Regions from separate parts of the Mesorhizobium sp. B2-3-13 genome, predicted to be linked through region 3. Evidence: predicted binding sites of a transcription regulator. Region 3 holds the regulator's gene; each other region holds the start of a gene.
The links. The regulator PhoB, encoded in region 3, activates phosphate uptake and scavenging genes when phosphate is short. The targets are predictions, from matches to a motif close to TGTCATNNANCTGTCAT.
Positions count from the first base shown of each region.

Region 1 (5,528 bases), on a different contig from region 3:
GATCTCGGCGCTGGCGGCACTTTTCCAGGACGAGGACCGGTCGGACTGGAAACTGTCGGAAGGCGCACACGAGACGTTGCGCCGGCTCACCACTCGTCTTGAACGGCTCGACCGGGAGGTCGTCATGGTCAACGACCGGGCGCGGCTGTTGCAGGAGGAGGTCGCCGCCGAGCTCGCGGACGAATCCAACCGCAGCCTGAAGGCACTTGCAGTGATGAGCGCGCTGCTTTTGCCCGGCTCGCTTATCGTCGGCATGTTCGGCATGAACACCGCCGGCCTGCCGCTCACACAAACGCCGGGCGGATTCGAACTGGCGCTGCTGATCGCGGCGGGCGCGACCGGCCTGTTCTACTGGCTCCTGCTGAGAGCCGGCGCCAATCTGAGATTTTGAGCCCGGCCCGGCATTCCGGACCAAGGCGTTTCAGGGCTGACCTTCAGGTCGGATCTTCGCGATGCAGGTCGTGGATGGTGACGCCGTCGGCATTGGTCGGCAGCATCAGCCATTTCTTGTGACGCAGCGTGCGCTCGGTGTCCTCGAGGCCCATCTCCCAATGCTCGCGCATCGAGGTGCCCGAAAACTCGTAGTCCTTGGCGTGGCCCTCATAGCCTTTGTGCTGGTAGATCAGGTGGACGATGTTGACCACGCCGGCGTTGGAATAGTCGGCGATCAACTCCTGCTCGCCGTCCCTAAGCTGCTCCGGCGGCACGCGCTTCAGCGCATCGAGCAGCTTCATCTTCAGCGCATGGATGCGCTCGAAATTGTCGGTGTTCTGCCGCGTACGGCTCGAATACATGATGTCCTTGTGGCGCGACAGCACGTCGGCCATGCCGCGCGGCAGCACGCCGCGGGCGCTGAACAGATCGACCTGGAAGACCAGCGAGGAACGGTCCTCTTCCTGGTCGAGCAGATATTGCAGCGGCGTGTTGGAGACGATGCCGCCATCCCAGTAATACTCGCCCTCGATGCGGATCGAGGGGAAGGCCGGCGGCAGCGCGCCGCTCGCCATGATGTGCTCCGGCTCGATACGCACGTTCTCGGTGTCGAAATAGACGAAGTTACCGGTCCTGACATTGACCGCGCCGACGCTCAGCCGCTTCTTGCCGTCGTTCAGCACGTCGAAATCGATCAGGCTCTCCAGCGTGTCCTTCAACTCGGCGGTGTCGTAGAAGCTGGTGGCGCCTTCCGCTCCCGACAGCTGGAACCAGGGATTGGGATTGCGCGGCTTGAAGAAGCCGGGCTGGCCCATCGTCATCGTCATCAACGACGAGGTCTGGTTGCGGATGTCGCGGTAGATGTCACCTTCGGGCGTGTAGGACCAGATCTTGCGGCCGGAAATCGTCTGCCAGAACTGTTCCAGCCGTTGCAGCCGGCGGCTCGGTTCATTGCCGGCGATGATCGCGGCGTTGATGGCGCCGATTGAGACGCCTGATAGCCAGCTCGGCTCGCAGCCTGCGTCGGCCAGCGCCTGGTAGACCCCTGCCTGATAGGCGCCGAGCGCGCCGCCGCCCTGAAAGACCAGCGCGATACGGTCATACTGCGCCGTGATTTCCTCGATGGTGGCGGCGGCTGCCTTGTTGCGGTTGCGCTCAAGCACCGACTTTCTCCAGCTCGGTTGCGCTGGCAGCGGATCGGCTGTGGTCAGGGAGGTAATCATGCACGACTTCGCCCAGGCCGAGCGTCAGATCGGCCTTGAAGTGAACCGCCGACACGATGTCAAGCACAGGCAGCTTCGCCACGTCGGCCATGACATGAGGCCGCAGATCGAGCGCGGCCGGCGCCGTCCAGGCTTCCTTGAGCGTGATATCAGTGAGGTAGTAGCGGACCAGCTCGCAAATGCGCGGCGTGCCGTCGACATGCGGGATAATCTTGATCAGGAAATTGGGGGCGGCGAGCGAAGCGAGCACCTGGTCATGATCAGCCTCACTGTGCTTGTAACCCATCGTGCCGGTGGCGCAGAGCACGCTACCATAGTGCAGCGTGCCGACGATCACCTCGCCTTCATGAACGATCTTGGGATTGGCAAGCTTTTTCGGGAAACCCCACAGTTCACGCCCGCCGGCGATCGGCGCGTCGTCGTCGAGATACATCGAATGGACATAGCCGCCATGTTGGCCCTTGTAGCGTACCGGGATGACCTGGCCGGTCTCGGTGTAGTCGCCGAAGCCGGTCGAATCCGGCATGCGGATGAACTCGTACTTGACCAGCGGCTCGTCGATCTCCAACGGCGCCGGCACGACGGCTTCGAGCGCCTCGCGTGTCGTGCGGTAGGTGATGATGATGTATTCGCGGTCGAAGAAACGATAAGGACCCGGCGGGAAGGAGGGATTGGTGAGCGGCATCGCATAGGCGCGCTTCACGACATCGGCGATTTCCATCCAGGTGCCCCCAACGGTTCGAAAATGACCCCGCGCGAATGCGCTGGCAAATATGTTGCACGGCACCATGACAATGCCGTGTCACCTCGAAGACGCCTTCTCACGGAGCTGGCAAAGGCCGTCGCGGGGCTGTAATCGAGCCGACATATGGCCGTGGCATTGTCGTGTTGCGTCGCACAAACTATTCTCATCAGTTCCTCCCACCTCTTGCGAGATCTCCCATGGGTTCCCTGTCTTCGAGGAATGCGCTTGTCACCGGCTCGACCAGCGGCATCGGCTTGGCAATCGCCCGCGCCTTTGCCGCCGAGGGCGCCAACGTCACCATCAATGGCCTGGGCGATGCCGCCGCCATCGAGCAGGAGCGCGCCGGCATCGAGAAGGATTTCGGCGTCAAGTGCCGCTACTCCGATGCCAATATGATGGATGGCGCCGCCGTCACCGCCATGGTCCATGACGCCGAAGAGGCATTCGGCAGCCTGGACATCCTGGTCAACAATGCCGGCATCCAGCATGTGGCGCCGATCGAGGCGTTTCCCGACGACAAGTGGGAAGCCATCATCCGCATCAACCTTTTGGCCGCCTTCTACGCCATCAAGGCGGTGGTGCCAGGCATGAAGAGCCGCAAATGGGGCCGCATCATCAACACGGCCTCGGCGCATGCGCTCGTCGCCTCGCCATTCAAGTCGGCCTATGTCTCGGCCAAGCATGGCATATCGGGCCTGACCAAGACGGTGGCGCTGGAAGTCGCGCAGGACGGCATCACCGTCAACGCGATCGCGCCCGGCTATGTCTGGACGCCGCTGGTCGAGAAGCAGATCCCCGACACGATGAAGGCGCGCGGCATGACCGAGGAACAGGTCAAGCACGACGTGCTCTTGGCCGCGCAGCCGACCAAGGAATTCGTCACCGTGGAAGAGCTTGCGGCGCTGACGCTGTTCCTGTGCTCGGATGCAGCCAAGCAGATCACCGGCACGACCTTGCCGATGGACGGCGGCTGGACGGCACAGTAGAGCTGGTCGAGAGATAACGCCTTCAGGCCGACGCCAGGGGCGCCGGCAGGAAGCAGTGCGCGGGGCCATGAAAATCATCCAGCTCTCCGATCCGCATCTGATGGCGCCGGGTGGTCGTCTCCATGGCTCCGATCCGCTCGACCGGCTGGAGGCCTGCCTGGCGGACATCGGCAGGAACCATGCCGATGCCGATCTGGTGGTGATATCAGGCGACCTGACCAATGATGGCGAGCGCGCCGCCTATGCGGCATTGGGGGAGGCGCTGTCGGGGTTCGTGCCGCCTTGCCGGCTGATGCTCGGCAACCACGACGACCGTGCGCTTTTTGTCGAGATGTTCCCGCAAACGCCAGCCGAGCGCGGGTTCGTCCAGAGCGTTTTCGATGGCAGCGATGGCCGCCTGATCCTGCTCGATACGCTGGACAGCGGACATGTCGAGGGCAGGCTGTGCCCGGCACGGCTGGACTGGCTGGACGAGAAGTTGCAGGAAGCCCGCGACCGGCCGGTCTTCCTCTTCATGCACCATCCGCCGTTCCGGATCCACATGCCGGTGCTTGACGAGGTCAAGCTCGCCAATGCCGATACCTTCCATGACGTTCTCCTGCGCCACGGCAATGTCGGCCACATCTTTGCCGGCCACGTCCACAGGCTGATCGCCGGCAGCTGGCGCGGCATACCGGTCAGCACGCTGCGCAGCACCAACCATCAGAGCGCCCTCGATTTTTCGGACAGCTGGCGGCTGGGCCACGAGCCACCCGCTTATGCTGTGATCTTCATCGATGCCGATGGAGTGGTCGTCCATTTTCACGATTTTCCTGTTGCCGGATAACACCGCCAACAGGAGCAGGACGCCGACCGCTCAACTGTGAGCCCGAGTGGGCCAATGAATTCCGCGATTTGCCGGCTTTCCCGACCTCTTTCCCACCCTGCGGTGGACCCCGGGAAAGTGCCGCAAAAGCACACGGATTTGGACATTAGTCTTGACAGAAATACAGATGTTCAATACCCGTCAGGCGATTGAACAGGCCTGCATTATGGGAGGAATGAGTGGTATGGCTTCCAATGTTTCGTTGACGGGCCTTGCCCGCGACCTCGAGGAACGCGGCAAATCGGGCAAGCCGATCCGCATCGGTCTGATCGGGTCGGGCGAGATGGGAACCGACATCGTCACCCGTGTCGCCCATATGTCGGGCATCGAGATCGGTGCCATCTCCGAACTGAACCTGCCCGCCGCCAGCAAGGCGGTGGACATCGCCTTCCAGGAAACCGGCCATGCGCGCGAAGTTTCGAACGCTTCGGCGATGACGGCTGCCATGGAGGCCGGCAAGGTGGCGGTGACCAACGACGCCAGCCTGGTCATCAACAACGATCTCATCGACGTCGTCATCGATGCGACCGGTGTTCCCGCCGTCGGCGCAGAGATCGGTTTGCGCGCCATGGAGCATGGCAAGCATCTGGTGATGATGAATGTCGAGGCCGACGTCACCATCGGCGCTTATCTCAAGAGCGAGGCCGACCGGCTCGGCGTCACCTATTCGCTGGGCGCCGGCGACGAGCCGTCCTCCTGCATGGAGCTGATCGAATTCGTTTCGGCCATGGGCCACCCGATCGTCGCCGCCGGCAAGGGCAAGAACAACCCGCTCAACATCGACGCCACGCCGCCCGCCTATGAGGAAGAGGCCAGGCGCCGGCACATGAATGTGCGCATGCTGGTCGAGTTCGTCGACGGTTCCAAGACCATGGTCGAGATGGCGGCGATCGCCAACGCCACTGGCCTGGTGCCCGACAGGGCCGGCATGCATGGCCCGGCCGCGACGCTCGGCGAATTGAACAAGGTGCTGGTGCCGCAGAAGGACGGCGGCGTGTTGTCCAGGGTCGGCGTCGTCGACTATTCGATCGGCAAGGGTGTCGCGCCCGGCGTCTTCGTCGTCGCCGACATGTCGCATCCGCGCATCTCGGAACGCATGGAAGATTTGAAGATGGGCAAGGGTCCGTACTTCACCTTCCACCGCCCCTATCACCTGACGTCGCTCGAAGTGCCGCTGACCTGCGCCCGCGTCGTGCTCTACGGCAAGGCCGACATGGTGCCGCTGGCAAAGCCGGTGGCCGAAGTCTGCGCGGTGGCCAAGAAAGACATGCAGCCGG
Region 1 covers NZ_VFVQ01000002.1:429,199-434,726, reverse strand. The annotation lists gene FJ941_RS04625 (transporter) at 1-391, shown strand, start outside; gene FJ941_RS04620 (patatin-like phospholipase family protein) at 435-1,595, opposite strand; gene FJ941_RS04615 (acetoacetate decarboxylase) at 1,588-2,376, opposite strand; gene FJ941_RS04610 (3-hydroxybutyrate dehydrogenase) at 2,598-3,386, shown strand; gene FJ941_RS04605 (phosphodiesterase) at 3,454-4,212, shown strand; gene FJ941_RS04600 (NAD(P)H-dependent oxidoreductase) at 4,436-5,528, shown strand, end outside.
Region 1: the regulator PhoB is predicted to act here: its motif matches at 2,507-2,523, upstream of FJ941_RS04615 (acetoacetate decarboxylase).

Region 2 (5,528 bases), on a different contig from region 3:
GTCGTGGTCATGATCGGCGACGGCTCCTATCTGATGCTGAATTCCGAGATCGCCACCTCGGTGATGCTTGGCCTCAAGCTCACCATCGTGCTGCTCGACAACAGGGGTTTTGGCTGCATCAACCGGCTGCAGATGGCGACCGGTGGCGCCAACTTCAACAATCTCCTGAAAGACTCGCGCCACGATATTTTGCCCGACATCGACTTTGCCGCGCATGCGGCGAGCATGGGGGCGATCGCCGAGAAGGTGCCGTCCATCGCCGAGCTGGAAAACGCGCTGCAGAAGGCCAAGAAGAACGACCGCACCACCGTGCTGGTCATCGACACCGATCCGCTGGTTTCCACCGACGCCGGCGGCCATTGGTGGGACGTGGCGGTGCCGGAAGTGTCCGCCCGCAGCCAGGTCAACGCGGCGCGCAAGGTCTATGATGAGAAACGGCAGATGCAGACCATCGGCGATTGATGTCGGCGCCGAGGCTCCTCCCTTCTCCCGTTTACGGGGAGAAGGTGCCGGCAGGCGGATGAGGGCGGCTCCAACGAACAAGAACTGTTTTAGCACCGGAGTGACGACTTGAAAGCCAAACTGGGCATGTCCCCCATTGCATGGTGGAACGACGATCTTGCCGAACTCAGCGATGACGTGTCGCTGGAGGAATGCTTGCGCCAATCGCGCTCGGCCGGCTTTACAGGCATGGAGATGGGCCGTCGCTTCCCCAACGATCCCGCCGTCATGCTGCCGATCCTGAAGGCCGCCGACGTGACGCTCTGCGGCGGCTGGTTCTCGGGCACGCTGGTCGACGAGGAAATGGCTGCCAACAAGGACCGCATCCAGCCGATGATCGACCTGTTCAAGGCGGTTGACGCGCCTTGCATCGTCTATGGCGAGGTCGGCCGCTCGATCCAGGGCGACCGATCCAAGCCGCTCGCCACCAAGCCGAAGCTCACCAGTGATGAGATGAAAGCCTACGCGCGGCGCCTGACGGAATTCGGAGAATGGTGCGCCGAGCAAGGCATGCCGCTTTCCTATCACCATCACATGGCGGCCGTGGTCGAGACCGAGCCGGAGCTCGATGCCTTCATGCGCCATTCCGGCGAAGGCATCCCGCTGCTGCTCGATGCCGGACACCTCGCGTTTGCCGGCGGCGACGTGCTGCGCGCCATCGACAACCATCACAAGCGCATCAGCCATGTCCATGTGAAGGATGTGCGCATGGATGTGATCGACAAGCTCGACCGTACGAAGCAGTCCTTCCTCGACGCCGTGGCGCTCGGCGCCTTCACCGTGCCGGGCGACGGTTCGCTCGATTTTGGCGCCATCGTGCAGCGCTTCGCGGATCATGGCTATGAAGGCTGGTTCGTGGTCGAGGCCGAGCAGGATCCCAGGAAGAACCCGCCGCTCAAGATGGCTGAGGTCGGCTACAAGGAGCTGATGCGGGTGATGACGGATGCCGGCTACACCGTCGAGACGCAAGGCTTTCCGAGTGCCTGAAGGCTGGATTCACGGTGCCGCGCGGTCTATCTGAGGCAGATTGCTGAGTTACGGATGGCGCGATGAAAGATTATGAACACCCGTTCTTCCGCCCGCTTTGGCGGCGCATCGCCGTCGTCGCGGTCTGCCTGATCTGGTCGGTGATCGAATTCGCTTCCGGCACGCCGTTCTGGGGCGTGATCGCGCTCGGTTTCGCCGGCTACGGCGCCTGGCAGTTTTTTTATCTCTACAAGCCGGCTGAAGAAAAAGAGGCCGAGCCCGAACCGAAGGAGTGACTGGTCGCGTAGGCGATTAGCTTGCAGCGCCTCGGCCAATCTGAGGCGTCTGCGATGATCCTTTTGAACAACCGGTGAAATCGTCGGCCTGGACAAGCTGCAACCCGTCAAGCCACTGGAACAGGAGAGACAAAATGTCCAAACTGCTCGTCAAAGCCGACAAGGGCCATGGCCGCGTCGCGCATGTGACGCCGAAAAGCGCCGGCTGGACTTATGTCGGTTTCGACCTGCATCGGCTGAAACCAGGCGAAAGCGCCTCGGGAAAGACGGACGACCGTGAAGTCTGCCTGGTGTTCGTGACCGGCAAGGGTACCGCGACAGCCGCCGGCAAGGATCTCGGCCTGCTCGGCGAGCGCATGTCGCCTTTCGAGGGCAAGCCGTGGTCCGTCTACGTGCCGCAGGGATCGGACTGGTCGGTGACGGCCGATACCGAGCTGGAACTTGGCGTGTGCTCGGCGCCCGGCCTTGGCGGCGGCCTGCCGGTCCGGGTGATCGGACCGGACGATCTCGGCCAGGAGGTGCGGGGCAAGGGCACCAACACGCGCTACGTCACCAACATCCTGCCGGAAGGCCAGCCCGCCGACTCATTGCTGGTGGTCGAGGTCATCACGCCCGGCGGCCACACGTCGAGCTACCCGCCGCACAAGCATGACCAGGACAACCTGCCCGCTGAATCCTATCTCGAGGAGACCTACTACCACCGCCTCAACCCGCCGCAGGGCTTTGCCTTCCAGCGCGTCTATACCGACGCCGACAAGGATGGCCGGCGCGCGCTGGACGAAGCCATGGCGATCGAGGACGGCGACGTGGTGCTGGTGCCCAGGGGCTATCATCCCTGTGCCGCCTGCCACGGCTATGACCTCTATTATCTCAATGTGATGGCCGGGCCGAAGCGGACGTGGAAATTCCACAATGCGCCCGAGCACGAATGGTTGATGAAGGCCTGACCGCTCTGCGTTTCCGGCTGAACCTATTGGTCCAGCTTTGAAAAATCGTCGGCTAACGACCCTGAGGGTCGATTTGCCTTCGAAAACCCTTCAAAGCTTCGTCAATCCGTCATGGAAATCACCTATGGCAACAGTTCCAGTGCATGTCACCCAAAAGTGCGTAGCGGTTTTGGGACGACGACATGCACCAAATGAAGATTTAAAGCGCGTCGCACCCTCACTTCAAACGCGGCGCGCTTTAACGAGGACTTCCCATGCGTTATGCCATTTATTTCACTCCCCGGCAGGACGAGCCGCTGGCGCGAATCGCCGCCAACTGGCTGGGCCGCGACCCGTTTGGTGCCGCGACCAGGCCTGTTGAGGCCGTTGCCGACTTGTCTGCGGCGGAAGTGGCCTTCCACACCGCTTCGGCGCGCCGCTATGGCTTTCATGCCACGCTGAAAGCGCCCTTCCACCTGGCTGCCACAGAGACCGAGGCTTCGCTGCGCGCGGCGCTCGACCGTTTTGCCGAAGCAACGCCTGTCGTGACGGTCCCGCGCCTTGTCGTCAGCCAGATCGACGGCTTCTTCGCGCTTGTGCCGGATGGTCCGCTGCCTCCGCTCAACCGCTTCGCCGACGACGTCGTGCGCGATTTCGACCGGTTTCGCGCTCCGTTGAGCGAGGCCGAGATCGAGCGGCGCAGTCCGGATTCGCTGAAGCCGGCCGAGTTTCGCAATCTCTGCCAATGGGGTTACCCCTATGTCTTCGACACCTTCCGCTTCCACATGACCCTGTCCGGCCGAGCCGGACCGCAGGAAAGCCCCCGGCTGCGCGCGGCGATCGACAGCCTTTTCGCCGATGTGTTGCGCCAGCCCGTGCTGGTGGATGCGCTGACATTGTTTGTCGAACCCGAACCCGGTGCGCCGTTCATGGCGCTTTCCCAGCACGGCCTCGGACGCCGCCCGGCCCGGAAAATCGCCTGAACGAACCCGACTGCAAGAATCAAGGACTACCCGCAATGACCGTCGAAACTGTCCTTTCCAACGCCCGCATCGTTCTTGCCGACGAGATCGTCGAGGGTTCACTGGTGCTGCGCGACGGCTTTATCGCCGGCATCGATGCTGGCACTGGCCGCATCGGCGAGGACATGGGCGGCGACTATATCATTCCCGGGCTGGTCGAACTCCACACCGATCATCTCGAAGGCCATTACGCGCCGCGGCCGAAAGTGCGCTGGAACCCGATCGCCGCGGTGCTTGCCCATGACGCGCAGGTCGCGACCGCCGGCATCACCACCGTGCTCGACGCGCTCCGCGTCGGCATGGACGAAGACGCCGACCTGACATTGGACGACATCCGCAAGCTGGCCGATGCGATCGAGGACAGCGTTGCGCAGGACCGTCTGCGGGCCGATCATTTCCTGCATCTTCGCTGCGAGGTTTCAGCGCCGGATTGCCTCAAGGCATTCGCCAATTTCGACGGCGACGAGCGGGTCAGGCTGGCATCGCTGATGGACCATGCGCCGGGCCAGCGCCAGTTCGTCAATCTGGAAACCTATGCCTACTACTACCAGCGCAAGCTGAAACTCTCGGATCGCGACTTCCAGAAATTCTGCGAGAAGCGGATGGACGAATCGGCACGCAACTCCGGACCGAACCGCGTCTTCATCGCCGCCGCCTGCCAGGAGCGCGGTATCGTGCTCGCCAGCCACGACGACGCCACGTCGGCCCATGTCGACGAGGCCATTGAGCAGGGCGTGCGGGTGGCCGAGTTCCCGACCACCGAGGAAGCGGCGCGGGCCTCGAAGGCCGCCGGGCTCGGCGTGCTGATGGGCGCGCCCAATGTCATGCGCGGCGCCTCGCATTCGGGCAATGTCTCGGCCCGCACCTTGGCCAGCGACGGCCTGCTCGACATCCTGTCCTCCGATTACATCCCCTTCAGCCTGATCCAGTCGGCCTTCTTCCTCGGTGACATGGTCGAAGGCATTTCGCTGCCGCAGGCCGTCGCCATGGTTTCGAAGAACCCGGCGCAGGCCGTCGGCCTTGACGACCGCGGTGTCATCGAGCAGGGACGCCGCGCCGATCTGGTGCGCGTGCGCGTCGACGATCACGTTCCGGTCGTACGCACCGTATGGCGGCAGGGACGCCGGGTGGCATGATGGTGTCGGCCTTGATCGAGCGCGAACTGTCCGCCGAAACCTTTCCGATCCGTCACGGCGTCTTTGTCGCTGTCGTGGGCCCGAGCGGTGCCGGCAAGGACACGGTGATCGGTTATGCCAAGGCGCGTTTCGCCGACGAGACGCAACTGGAGTTCGTGCGCCGCGTCATCACCAGGCCGAGCGACGCGGCGAGCGAGGATCACGACACGCTGGCTGACGCCGCCTTCGCCGAGGCCGATGCCGACGGCGCCTTCGCCATCTCCTGGGAAGCGCATGGCCTGCGCTATGGCCTGCCTGCCGATGTCGACTGGTCCGTCTCCAATGGCCACGTCGCCGTGGCCAACGTGTCGCGCGCGATCATCCCCACCTTGCGCGAACGCTATGCCAATCTGGCAATCGTCGAGATCACCGCTTCGCCCGAGGTGCTGGCGGAACGGCTGGCGATGCGCGGCCGCGAGTCGCGCGGCGAAGTGCTGGCGCGGCTGGCGCGCAGCGCCAATGTGACCTTGTCCGGTCCGGGCGTCACGTCGATCGACAATAGCGGCCCGCGCGAGGTGGCCGGCGAGCGCTTCGCCGAGCTGCTGCGCAAGGCGATGGCCTTTTCCGACATGTCGGGCCTGATCTAGAGCCGGGCCCGCTTCACCCGTTTGCTTGCGCTGCCGCCGGAACGCTTGGGGATGC
Region 2 covers NZ_VFVQ01000024.1:9,425-14,952, reverse strand. The annotation lists gene iolD (3D-(3,5/4)-trihydroxycyclohexane-1,2-dione acylhydrolase (decyclizing)) at 1-462, shown strand, start outside; gene iolE (myo-inosose-2 dehydratase) at 571-1,488, shown strand; gene FJ941_RS24250 (DUF3329 domain-containing protein) at 1,551-1,763, shown strand; gene iolB (5-deoxy-glucuronate isomerase) at 1,898-2,710, shown strand; gene FJ941_RS24240 (DUF1045 domain-containing protein) at 2,965-3,672, shown strand; gene FJ941_RS24235 (alpha-D-ribose 1-methylphosphonate 5-triphosphate diphosphatase) at 3,708-4,847, shown strand; gene phnN (phosphonate metabolism protein/1,5-bisphosphokinase (PRPP-forming) PhnN) at 4,844-5,473, shown strand.
Region 2: the regulator PhoB is predicted to act here: its motif matches at 2,807-2,823, upstream of FJ941_RS24240 (DUF1045 domain-containing protein).

Region 3 (5,528 bases):
TGTCGGGCGTTTCGCTCTCGGTGTTCACGGAAATGACCCCGCCGCCCGGTGATGCCGGTGGCCTGCTCAACGCCATCTACGGCAGCATCGTGATGACCATCATCGGCATCGTCGTCGGCACGCCGATCGGCGTGCTGGCCGGCACCTACATGGCCGAATACGGCCGCTTTTCGAAACTCACCACCGTGGTACGCTTTATCAACGACATCCTGCTGTCGGCGCCATCGATCATCATTGGTCTGTTCGTCTACGAATTGATGGTGCGGCCGATGGGGCATTTCTCCGCCATCGCCGGCGCCGTCGCGCTGGCCATCCTGGTCATCCCCGTCGTGGTGCGCACCACCGAGGACATGCTCAACCTTGTGCCGAACGCCTTGCGCGAGGCCGGCACGGCGATTGGCGCGCCACGCTGGGTGGTGATCCGTTCGGTGGCCTACCGCGCGGCGATGTCCGGCATCGTCACCGGCATATTGCTGGCCATCGCCCGCATTTCCGGCGAGACGGCGCCGCTTCTTTTCACGGCGCTGAACAACCAGTTCTGGTCGAGCAACCTCAACGCGCCGATGGCCAGCCTGCCGGTCACCATTTTCCAGTTCGCTCTCAGCCCCTACGAGGAATGGCAGCAACTGGCCTGGACCGGCGCACTCATAATCACATTGACGGTTCTCGCGCTCAGCATCTTCGCGCGCAGCCTGACCGGACGCAGAGAGGACAAATGAGCCAGATGTTGTCTCCAGACATGACGATTGCCACCGAGGCGGCCGCCAAGGCGAAGATCGAGGTCAAGAACCTCAATTTCTACTACGGCCAGTCGAAGGCGCTGAAAGACATCACGCTGTCGCTGCCCGAGCGCAGCGTGACGGCCTTCATTGGACCGTCGGGTTGCGGAAAGTCGACGCTGCTGCGCGTCTTCAACCGCATCTACGAACTCTACCCCAAGCAGACCGCCGAGGGTCAGGTGCTGCTCGACGGCCAGAACGTTCTCGACCGCTCGCAGGATCTCAACCTGTTGCGCACCAAGATCGGCATGGTGTTCCAGAAGCCGACGCCGTTCCCGATGTCGATCTATGAGAACATCGCCTTCGGCGTCAGGCTCTATGAGAAGATCGGCAAGGCAGAGATGGACGGCCGTGTCGAGCAGGCGCTGAAGCGCGCCGCGCTGTGGAACGAGGTCAAGGACAAGCTCAATGCCAGCGGACTCAGCCTGTCGGGCGGCCAGCAGCAGCGGCTTTGCATCGCCCGCACCGTGGCGGTGAAGCCGGAGGTCATCCTGCTCGACGAGCCGGCCTCGGCGCTCGACCCATTGTCGACCGCCAAGATCGAGGAATTGATCGACGAGTTGCAGGCCGACTACACGATCGTCATCGTCACCCACAACATGCAGCAGGCCGCGCGGGTCTCGAAGCAGACGGCTTTCATGTATCTGGGCGAGCTGGTCGAATTCGACAAGACCGAGAAGATCTTCACGTCGCCTCGCGAGAAGCGCACGCAGGACTACATCACCGGCCGCTTCGGCTGATCTCACGCATACGAGGACCAGGATCATGGCCGAACACACAGTCGCAGCCTTCGACGAGGATCTCGGACAGATCAGCAAGCTGATCAGCGACATGGGCGATCTTGCCGGCACGATGGTCGGCGGCGCCACCAAGGCGCTGCTGAATTCCGACAATGCGCTGGCACAGCGCGTCGTCTCCGACGACGCCATCATGGACGCGCGCCAGCGCGAACTCGACGATCGCGCCATCACCCTGATCGCCAAGCGCCAGCCGATGGCCGACGATCTGCGTCATGTCGTCGGCTCCATCCGCATGGCGGGCGATCTCGAACGCATCGGCGACCTTGCCAAGAACATTGCAAAGCGCGTCGGCTCCGTCGGCCTTACCGCCACCCCGCGCGATCTGTCGCACTCGATAGATTCCATGGCGCAGCTGGTGCTGATCCAGGTGCAGGGGGTAGTCGAGGAATACGCGGCAGGCGATGCCGCCGCCCTCGCCAAGCTCAGGAATGACGACGAACGCATCGACATCAAATACACTTCGGTGTTCCGCGAACTCCTGACCTACATGATGGAGGATCCCCGCAACATCACGGCTTGCACGCATCTTTTGTTCTGCGCCAAGAATCTCGAACGCATCGGCGACCACGTGACCAACATCGCCGAGAATGCGTATTATGTGCTGACCGGCACGCAACTGCCCGCCAACCGTCCGAAGCAGGACGAGACGGCGATGTCGGTGCCGGCGGCTTGACGGCAGGGATGATCAATCGATGATCGCGCCACGCATCATGGTGGTGGAGGACGAGGAGCCGCTCGGCGTGCTTCTCCGCTACAATCTGGAATCGGAAGGCTACCAGGTCGAGGTGGTGACACGCGGCGACGAAGCCGAGATCCGCCTCCAGGAGAACGTGCCCGACCTCCTGGTGCTCGACTGGATGGTGCCGGCGGTTTCCGGCATCGAACTCTGTCGGCGCCTGCGAATGCGGTCCGAGACCGAGAGGCTGCCGATCATCATGTTGACGGCGCGCGGCGAGGAGAGCGACCGCGTGCGCGGCCTCTCGACCGGTGCCGACGACTATCTGGTCAAGCCGTTCTCGACACCGGAATTCATGGCCCGGGTCAAGGCGCTGCTGCGCCGCGCCAAGCCGGAAGTGCTGTCCAGCGTGCTCAAGGTCGGCGACATCGTGCTCGACCGGGAATCGCACCGGGTCTATCGCAAGAAGAGCGAGATCCGGCTCGGACCGACCGAGTTCCGCCTGCTCGAATTCATGATGCGTCATCCCGGCCGCGTGTTCTCGCGCAGCCAGCTGCTCGACAATGTCTGGGGCGAGACGATCTATATCGATGAACGCACCGTGGACGTGCATGTCGGCCGGCTGCGCAAGGCGGTCAACAACGGCCGTATGCCGGACGTGATCCGCACCATTCGCGGCGCCGGCTACGCGATCCGCGAAGACTGAAATCAGGCTACATTCTTGCCCGGAACGCCGGGCCTCGCCAGCACGCCCGGCGCGAAAATCTCCTGGTCCACGAAGGTCAATGCGCGCATAGCGCAACCTTCGCGGATGAGCGGCAGCTCGTTCGGCTCGGTGTCGAAGGAAATCGATTCCGAATGCTGGCCGCCGGCGGTCTGGCCGATGGCCTCGCGCAAGGCCGGCTCGATCAGGTCGAAGGCGGCGGCGCTGACGCCGACCATGGCGACGGGTGCGGGATCGATCAGCGCGAACAGGCTGCCCAGCCCATAGCCCAGCGCTTCGCCGGCCTTGCGATAGGCTTCGCGCTCCGGTCCGTCTTTCTCCCTTGCCGTCGCGGCGAGTGTCCGCATCTGCGCATCGCTGACATCTGCGACCGGTTCGGCGTCCTCGCCAAGCTGCCTGGCGTTGCGCCAGATGGCGTAGTTGCCGGCATAGGCCTCGACGCAGCCGCGCCGTCCGCAGCGGCAGAGCGCGCCTCCCGGGCGATGGATCATGTGGCCGAACTCGCCTCCCGATGAATGCGTGCCGGTGAACAGCTCGCCCTTCAGCACCAGGCCCATGCCGATGCCGTGCGAGAGCAGGATGGCGATGAAGTCGTCGCGGTAGCGTTCGGGGTCGCGCCAGCGCAGCGCCACCGCCATCATGTTGCAGTCGTTCTCCATGGTGGCGGGGATGCCGAACTCGGCTTCAAGTATGTCGGCGAAGGGAATGTTCGTCTGCGGCGTGATCGGCGACCACAGCATCGCACGCGCCTCGCTGTCGGTGATGCCCTGGATCGCCAGCGCGATGCGGGCAATACTGCGGACGTCGAGATCGGGGTCCTCGAGGCGCCGCCGCACTATTGCCGTGCATTCGCCGATCAGCGCCTCGCGCGACATGGTCAGCGTGTCCAGCCGTCGCTGTTCCTCGGCGACCACCTGGCCGGAATAATCGATGACGGCGACGGACAGGAAATTCAGCGACAGCACCACGGTCATCACAGCCGCGGCCTCGGGGTTGAGGCCAAGGCCAACCTGCGGCCGGCCGCGTTTCAGTGAACCGGCTTCGTTCGGCTTGCCTTCGGTCAGGATACCCTCGTCGATCAGGTCGGCTGATATCGCCGATATGGTCGAGTGGCTGAGGCCGGTGGTGGCGGCGATCTCGGTGCGCGAGGGCTGACCACCCTGACGCACGGCTGCAATCACCATGGCGCGGTTGCGCCGGCGCAGATCGTCGTGGCGGATTCCGACCGACATGCTTCCCACATCCTCCCCGTCGCCGCGGTTCTTGACACCCCCTCGAACCTCTCCGGCAATGGGCCGAATACTGGCAGATGCGGCAGGAGCTGTCATTTATTTATTGCGGGACTCGAAAAAAGGCTCCCGGCACCTCAAAATCCATCAGAATCGATGTTGACAGTGTTCCGACGATGGATCAGTATTTTTTCGAGGCTCGAAAAAATAGGGCCTTTGTGCCGGCCTTCGGGCCAGTTTGGTCGCGCCATACGCGGCGCAGGGAGGATATACCATGAAGAGATTCACAGTCGCCATCCTGGCGGGTGTCGCCATGTCGCTGACGCTGGCGTCGGTGGCGCAGGCGAAGGACAAGGTCATCGGCGTTTCGTGGTCGAATTTCCAGGAAGAGCGCTGGAAGACCGACGAGGCCGCCATGAAGAAAGCGATCGAGGCCGCGGGCGACAAGTACATTTCCGCCGATGCGCAGTCCAATCCCGGCAAGCAGCTGACCGATGTCGAAAGCCTGATTTCCCAGGGCGCCAATTCGCTGATCATCCTGGCGCAGGATGCTTCGGCCATCGGCCCAGCGGTGCAGAAGGCGCTCGACGAGGGCATTCCGGTCGTCGGCTATGACCGCCTGATCGAGAACAAGGACGTCTTCTACCTGACCTTCGACAACAAGGAAGTCGGCCGCATGCAGGCTCGCGAGGTGTTCAAGGTGAAGCCTGAAGGCAATTACGTCTTCATCAAGGGCTCGGGTGCCGACCCGAATGCCGACTTCCTGTTCTCGGGCTCGATGGAAGTGCTGAAGGAAGCCATCGACAGCGGCAAGATCAAGAATGTCGGCGAAGCCTATACGGACGGCTGGCTGCCCGCCAACGCCCAGAAGAACATGGAGCAGTTCCTCACCGCCAACGACAATAAGGTCGACGCCGTGGTCGCGGCCAATGACGGCACCGCCGGCGGCGTCGTCGCGGCGCTGACGGCGCAGGGGCTCGCCGGCACCGTGCCGGTCTCTGGCCAGGACGGCGACCACGCCGCGCTCAACCGCATCGCGCTCGGCACCCAGACCGTGTCGGTGTGGAAGGATGCGCGTGAACTCGGCAAGAACGCCGCCGAGATCGCCTCGCAGCTCGCCGACGGCAAGAAGATGACCGACATCGCCGGCGCGAAGGACTTCACGACGCCTGGCGGCAACACCGTCAAGTCGCTGTTCCTGACCCCGGTCGCCATCACCAAGGACAATCTCAACCTCGTCATCGACGCCGGCTGGATCAAGAAGGACGAAGTCTGCGCGGGCGTCGCCGCCGGCAGCGTCGCGGCCTGCAACTGAGTTTG
Region 3 covers NZ_VFVQ01000025.1:29,287-34,814, forward strand. The annotation lists gene pstA (phosphate ABC transporter permease PstA) at 1-719, shown strand, start outside; gene pstB (phosphate ABC transporter ATP-binding protein PstB) at 716-1,519, shown strand; gene phoU (phosphate signaling complex protein PhoU) at 1,545-2,252, shown strand; gene phoB (phosphate regulon transcriptional regulator PhoB) at 2,272-2,961, shown strand; gene FJ941_RS24750 (ROK family protein) at 2,964-4,211, opposite strand; gene xylF (D-xylose ABC transporter substrate-binding protein) at 4,483-5,523, shown strand.